3 regions of the Neobacillus niacini genome follow, and region 3 is predicted to be linked to each of the others. Evidence: riboswitches for the same ligand, from Rfam matches in the RefSeq annotation. Region 3 holds a riboswitch; each other region holds the start of a gene.
The links. A riboswitch is a leader RNA that binds a small molecule or an ion and turns the genes downstream of it on or off. The one in region 3 is predicted to bind cyclic di-AMP.

Region 1 (2,206 bases), 1.5 Mb from region 3:
CCAAAATATAAAAAATCAAGATTCTCCAGAAAACATTTTTAATCGCCTTCGGTACATTTTTCGCTGGATCCTCACTTTCTCCTGCGGTAACCCCTACGATTTCTGTACCTTGGAATGAAAAACCTGCTGCAATAAAAACAACAAATACACTTAAAATACCGCCTGAAAAAGGAGCTTTATCCACTGTGAAATTTTTAAACCCTACTGCTTCTCCTCCCATAATGCCGAAAATCATCAGTAAGCCAACAATAATAAAGATAACAATCGCTGATACTTTAATTAAGGATAGCCAGTATTCCCCTTCCCCATAACCCTTAACAGATAAATAATTTAATAGAAATATAAGTGCTAAAAATGATCCACTCCATACCAAAGAAGGGCTATCCGGAAACCAGAATTTCATAATCATCGTTGAGGCGGCTAACTCAGCTGCAATGGTCATCGCCCAACTAAACCAGTACGTCCATCCAATTGCAAAACCAAATGCCGGATCGACAAATCTTGTGCCATATGTGCTAAAGGAACCGCTTACAGGCATAAAAGCAGCCATTTCTCCTAAACTAGTCATGATAAAAAAGACCATTGCGCCAACTATTGCATATGCAAGCAATGCTCCACCGGGTCCGGCTGAACTGATCGCTGCCCCGCTGCTCAAGAACAGTCCAGTACCAATCGCACCTCCGATTGAAATCATCGTTAAATGCCGGGATTTTAACTCTCGTTTTAATGTTTGTTCATGCTGTTTATTCACTGAATGCTGGAATTTTTCCATTTCACGTTCTGGTAACATGTACCTCAGTCCTTTCATTTTTTAATAGAAAGCGATTACAGACAGATCATTGCATTACCTTGTCGTATGTACGGACCCCTTAATAATAGAACACCCAGAAATGGACAAAAAAGTGTCTACAAGTCACGGGAAATAAACTTGTAGACACTAAATAATCGGGTCACAAGTTCCACCTTCCTTCTCAATAACGCTTACGAGGTTAGCTGTCGGATTCGGGCCTCCTGAGTAGCCCTACCTTAAAAAGGATTCACCCCTTGGATTGTTTACATCCATATGGTTCCCCCGTGCCTAATAGGTTTCAGCGATTTAGAAATTTGAAACTATTTTCAATATTATAATAGTTACTATTTTAAGAAAAGTAAAATAATTTTTTACAAAAATATAAAAAATATCTAAAATTCCTTTAAAACACTGTCTATGCTTCTTTATAAAGGATATTTTCTTCCAAAATCTTATTCAACTACATCAAAATCATTATAGTAGATCACTTCACTGAGGAATTTACATCCTTCTATACTCTTGTAAGTGGCAGTTGCTTCCTCTTTATTATCAAATTCAAACATACGAATACTTGATTCTGAATACACCGTAATGACCCACATACTAATGCCCTCCTATTCAATGATTTTTTTAGACCGAGCCTTCCTAATATTTCTGTAAAATCAAATCAGGTTTTCTATGCCCTGGTTCTCACCATTAGCAACATAGAGATGTTTTATATCTTGTATTTTTATAATGCAATAAGTGTGCCAAATGTTTTTCCTAGTAGGATTCTACATTTTAGTATTCTTAACAAGCTATTACTGCAAAATTTTTTTGCTATGCCAAAATATTTTGCGTAATAATGTTTATATTGTGCCTACAAAGGTGACCTTTGTATTGACTGGAGGTAGTTTTCATGGGAATGGTTACAGACGCAAAATTCCATTTATATAAAGAAAAAATTGTTTCTCTAGATTTGCCCTTAACAGATCACGATCTATTAAATTCCTCATTCTTATTGAAAAAAGATGAAAAGAAAAAACTTGAAGTTTATTACACCCCATTTGACTACATTAATGAGAAAGCTCGTGTTGTTATTGCAGGGATTACACCTGGACTACACCAGATGAAAAAAGCGTATAGAACTGTGATTGAGAATAGACATTTACATGATGAGGAGCTCCTTCATAAGGTTAAAAAAAGTGCTAGCTTCGAGGGACCGATGAGAAAAAACCTTATAACGATGTTGGATGAACTTGACTTGCCAAGATACCTGGGCATTTCTTCAACAAGCGATTTATTTGGAACAGCTAGTCATCTTGTCTACACTACCTCCATCCTCCCGCATGCAGTCTTTTTTAATCATAAAAATTTTAACGGTTCACGACCAGATATATTAAAAACGGAAATGCTATTGGAATTTGTAAAAAATAA
Region 2 (2,206 bases), 1.2 Mb from region 3:
AGAAAGAAATCATTAAAAACGACATTTCCGATAATCGTTTTGAAATGTTGTATCCAGGCGGTGCTCACGGAAGATGTCATCACAAAAATAGAGGCTGGGTATGGGTAGGTTCCTTCATCCCATTGTTTTGTTCGTGGATTATAAAGGTAACCTTCGACCAGCTGATTGACTTTATCCACACGGTCAAGAGAAAAGACGAGGATGGCACCCTTAATTTCACGATAAAGTAAAACATAATCACGAAGATGATCAAGATATTTTTTAATCGAGCTTTGATAATATCCTGCAAGTAAGCCGATAAAGGGTCCAATGTGTATTTCGTTGCCATTCTGCTTCATTTCAAGACTGCAATACTGTGGTATATTAAGCATGTCCAAAATATCATCAGATAGGCTTGCCCCATTTGTCGGCAGTTCATCAGAGGTGTCTACAATTGATTGAAAGGTTTTTGCTCCAAACCTGATTTTTCTTGCCGTAATTTGAGTGATTCCCATTGATTCTGCTAAAACGGGATGTAAGGTTAATATCCCACTGTTAGAGGTGTTTCTTGATAGCAGAATAACATTATTCATTTTTATTCCCCCAAACCATATTATTGGATAAGTTATTATATGTACCAATAATAGAGATGGTCTTAAAAATGGGGGCGATTCTTACAATTTGGACAAGTGTACCATTGTTATTGTGAAATTATTATTGAAAGGTTTAATCATCTTGTTCATGGTTATTTTCTTCGTTTTCTTCTCCAGGGCGTCCATATAACTCATTGATTTCATATGCCAATTCATCTAAAAATTCATCACTCAAAAGAGGCTTTTTCTTTTTAGACATATATTTTTCTCCAATCTTTATTTATTAAAAATTATGATTTACATTTGAGAAACACAGGAGTATGATAATCACAGTTTCATATTTCTAAATCGCTGAGACCAAATTGGTGCGGGGGACCCATTCATATGGATAGTATATCCAAGGGGTGAATCCTTTAATAGGTAGGGCTACTCAATGGCCCGAATCCGACAGCTAACCTCGTAAGCGTTAATGAGAAGGAAGGTGGAGCTTGTGAGACAAAATTATTATGTCTGCAGGTCTATTTATCTTTGACTTGCAGGCATTTTTTTGTGTTTTTTTAGCAAGATAAGAAAAGTAACTTAATAGAAAACTCGGTGGTGCAGAGCATATGGTATCTTCGGTCAAAAGATTATTAATCGGCAGACCTTTAAAATCAACAGAATTAGGGGAACAAAAGCTAAATAAAACAAAAGCGTTGGCCATTCTTTCATCTGACGCATTATCATCTGTGGCTTATGGTCCGGAGCAAATCCTCATTGTCCTCGTAACGGTTAGTGCGGCAGCCTTTTGGTATTCGATTCCAATTGCAATCGGTGTATTGGTTTTACTGGCAGCACTAATTTTATCGTATCGACAAATTATTTTTGCCTACCCGCATGGTGGAGGAGCCTATGTAGTATCAAAGGAAAACTTAGGTATCAATTATGGGCTGATATCGGGTGGGTCATTACTAGTTGACTATATCTTAACGGTAGCTGTTAGTGTATCTGCTGGAACCGACGCCATTACATCAGCCTTTCCAGCCCTGCATGACCATAACGTGGGGATTGCGATTATTTTTGTCATATTTATTACTACTTTAAACCTGAGAGGTGTAACAGAGTCTGCTACTATTTTAGCATATCCTGTATATTTATTCGTCCTAGCTTTATTTATTATGATTGGTGTAGGAATATTCAATATTTTAACAGGGCAGGTCCCAGCAGAATTGCATACACCAGTTGGAACACCTATTGCTGGTATATCTTTATTTTTGCTCTTAAGGGCATTTGCCTCAGGCAGTTCAGCCCTTACCGGAGTTGAGGCGATATCGAATGCCATTCCGAACTTTAAAGATCCAGCTCCTAATAATGCTGCTAAAACGTTGGCGGCAATGGGGGGACTACTGGCAATCTTATTTTCGGGGATTGTAATGTTAGCTTATTATTATGGCATTACTCCCAATGAAAAGGTTACAGTTGTTTCTCAGATTGCGGAGCAAACATTTGGACGTAATTTTATGTATTTCTTTATACAAGGTACAACGGCCTTGATTTTAATTCTTGCGGCAAATACAGGATATACAGCTTTTCCATTGCTGGCAGTCAATCTTGCGAATGATAAATTTATTCCAAGAATGTTCAAGATAAGAGGC
Region 3 (2,206 bases):
TTATAACATTTGATGATGGTTATAAGAATAATCAACATGCATTTGAAATCCTTCAAAAACTAAAAGATAACCAATTTAAGCCGTCAGCGACCTTTTTTGTCATTTCTGATTTTATTGGTCTTTCCAATCGATTATCTCAGTCTGAGTTAAAAGTGATGGCAGCATCCGGTATTATATCTGTTCAGTCCCACACAGCTACACATCCTGATTTGACAAAGTCAGATAATCTTCAATATGAATTAAAGGGATCAAAGGAAAAAATTGAGAGAATTACTGGAAAACCTGTCATTGCTCTCGCATATCCATATGGAAACGTTAATGATCGAGTGACTTCTGAAGTGAAGAAATATTATTCATTCGGATTAACTACAACACCAGAACTATTTACTAAGAAGGGGCTTAAAAACGAGCTTTTTTACCTTCCTCGTGTGTATGTAAAGTATTCTACCACTCTCGAAGAGTTTGCTGCTATGGTTAAATAATGGTCAAACAAGCACCAAATAGTGATGATTCATGAGCAATCGATAGAAAACTGAGTGTTTTTAGTTTAAATTGGAGACTTGCGAGTGAATTTACGTAAATATTCCTCTTTACAATGAATCAGGTTGAAGATAAAATTATCGTCATAATCCACACGAAATCCTATATGTCGGCCAAAACCCAAATGGGTACGGAGGAACCAATAATCAGGGGTTAATTCTACAAAGTAGAAAGGATGAGACAGTCTTTCGCCATCCTACCCGTCAGCTAACTTCGTCGGCTAAAGCGAAGGAGGTCATAGACCGCCAAGTACAGGGGCTTTTTTGTTTTTTTGAGACAGAATAAGCAGCTTGACTGAAATGGAGGGTCTTTTATTTATGCCTATTTTTAGGGAACAGGTGAAGAAAATGACATTAAAAGATTATTTAACGAAATTGAAAATTGGTTTGCCAAAAACAATGGTCCATCTCGATAAACAGGTATATGAGGCTGGAAGTGTTATTAATGGCACTATCGAGATAACGGGCGGAATGTTAAAAAATAGAATAAAAAGATATGATATTGACCTCGTGGGCATTGATTCAAAGGCCTTTGTAGAAGAAACATTAAATAGTCATTCTGTTTTCTGTTCTCTTGAGTGCAGTCCAAATCAGACCGGAAAGATTTCTTTTTTTATCGATGTTCCAGACGATATTAAAAAAGATCAAAATACCTTTCAATATTCGTTAATGATTAATATTGATCTAGGAAATGCAAATAATATTACTCAAAATGTACCGATTATGATAGGGGCCGTTTCATAGTATATCTATTAAACTAGTTATTCATTGTAAATCGGAAGATTATCCTATTTATTGATATAGCATTGTAAACTGCTAGAAATTTCTATGTAAACTTGCACAAGTATAATAAAGTTAACATATGACTTTATAGGCGGGTGCAATGATGGAAGAAACAATGGTAAAATCTTATTTACAGAAATCATTAGAAGAATGGAAGGATGATATTTCAGTAGTCCTTTCTGAAATTGATAAAGAATATGAAGAAGTGGCACAAGAATTAAAAGTTTACTCATACAAATACGGGATTACCAAGCAAGTTATCCAGTCGACAGTGAATGAGGAAATTATTGAGAGTATACGCCAAAGGTATCATAAACCGTTTGAGGAAAGTTATAATCAATTAAAGGAATATATAAAAGATTTAGAAGAGAAGCAACGCGTTTTTCATATGTTTGTGCAAAAAATTGATGAAGTAAACCGCAAGGAATCTTCTAAGGCTGCAAATGTATAATTCATAATATAGTCTGGTCCATATGGATCAGGCTTTTTTTATCATTCTTTGCGAATTATCGGCAAGTGGAGGAATTTTGCATATAGTAATTAACAGGATTTTATCGAGAGGTGCTGAAGTATGATTACTGCAAGGATCGGAAGCAAGTGTTATCGTCTGCCAGAAAATCTAGAGGATTATTTTAATAAGTTTCGGTCTGAGATTATTGGCATTGATCAGAAATTTCACTCGCCATTTGGTATGAAACCGATTATTTATGCGGATTGGACGGCAAGCGGAAGATTATTTCGACCTATTGAACAAAAAATCTCGGAGGTATTTGGTCCGTTTATGGCAAATACGCATACGGAATCCAATATAACGAGTCTAATGATGACCGGTATCTATAATCAATCAAGAAAAATCATTAAGGAACATGTAAATGCTGATGAGA

Region 1: it holds a riboswitch for cyclic di-AMP, as region 3 does, so the genes downstream of both, ACN6MT_RS22685 (amino acid permease) here and ACN6MT_RS15325 (sporulation protein) in region 3, are expected to answer to the same signal.
Region 2: it holds a riboswitch for cyclic di-AMP, as region 3 does, so the genes downstream of both, ACN6MT_RS21340 (APC family permease) here and ACN6MT_RS15325 (sporulation protein) in region 3, are expected to answer to the same signal.

What each region holds. Positions count from the first base shown of each region.
Region 1 is NZ_CP183883.1:4,595,775-4,597,980, forward strand. Features, by position in the region: gene ACN6MT_RS22685 (amino acid permease) at 1-772, opposite strand, end outside; cyclic di-AMP (ydaO/yuaA leader) riboswitch at 964-1,104, opposite strand; gene ACN6MT_RS22690 (hypothetical protein) at 1,243-1,392, opposite strand; gene ACN6MT_RS22695 (hypothetical protein) at 1,689-2,206, shown strand, end outside.
Region 2 is NZ_CP183883.1:4,315,370-4,317,575, reverse strand. Features, by position in the region: gene ACN6MT_RS21350 (YheC/YheD family protein) at 1-572, opposite strand, end outside; gene ACN6MT_RS21345 (bacitracin ABC transporter ATP-binding protein) at 706-831, opposite strand; cyclic di-AMP (ydaO/yuaA leader) riboswitch at 912-1,053, shown strand; gene ACN6MT_RS21340 (APC family permease) at 1,181-2,206, shown strand, end outside.
Region 3 is NZ_CP183883.1:3,111,571-3,113,776, forward strand. Features, by position in the region: gene ACN6MT_RS15320 (polysaccharide deacetylase family protein) at 1-482, shown strand, start outside; cyclic di-AMP (ydaO/yuaA leader) riboswitch at 642-777, shown strand; gene ACN6MT_RS15325 (sporulation protein) at 858-1,283, shown strand; gene ACN6MT_RS15330 (hypothetical protein) at 1,426-1,773, shown strand; gene ACN6MT_RS15335 (aminotransferase class V-fold PLP-dependent enzyme) at 1,894-2,206, shown strand, end outside.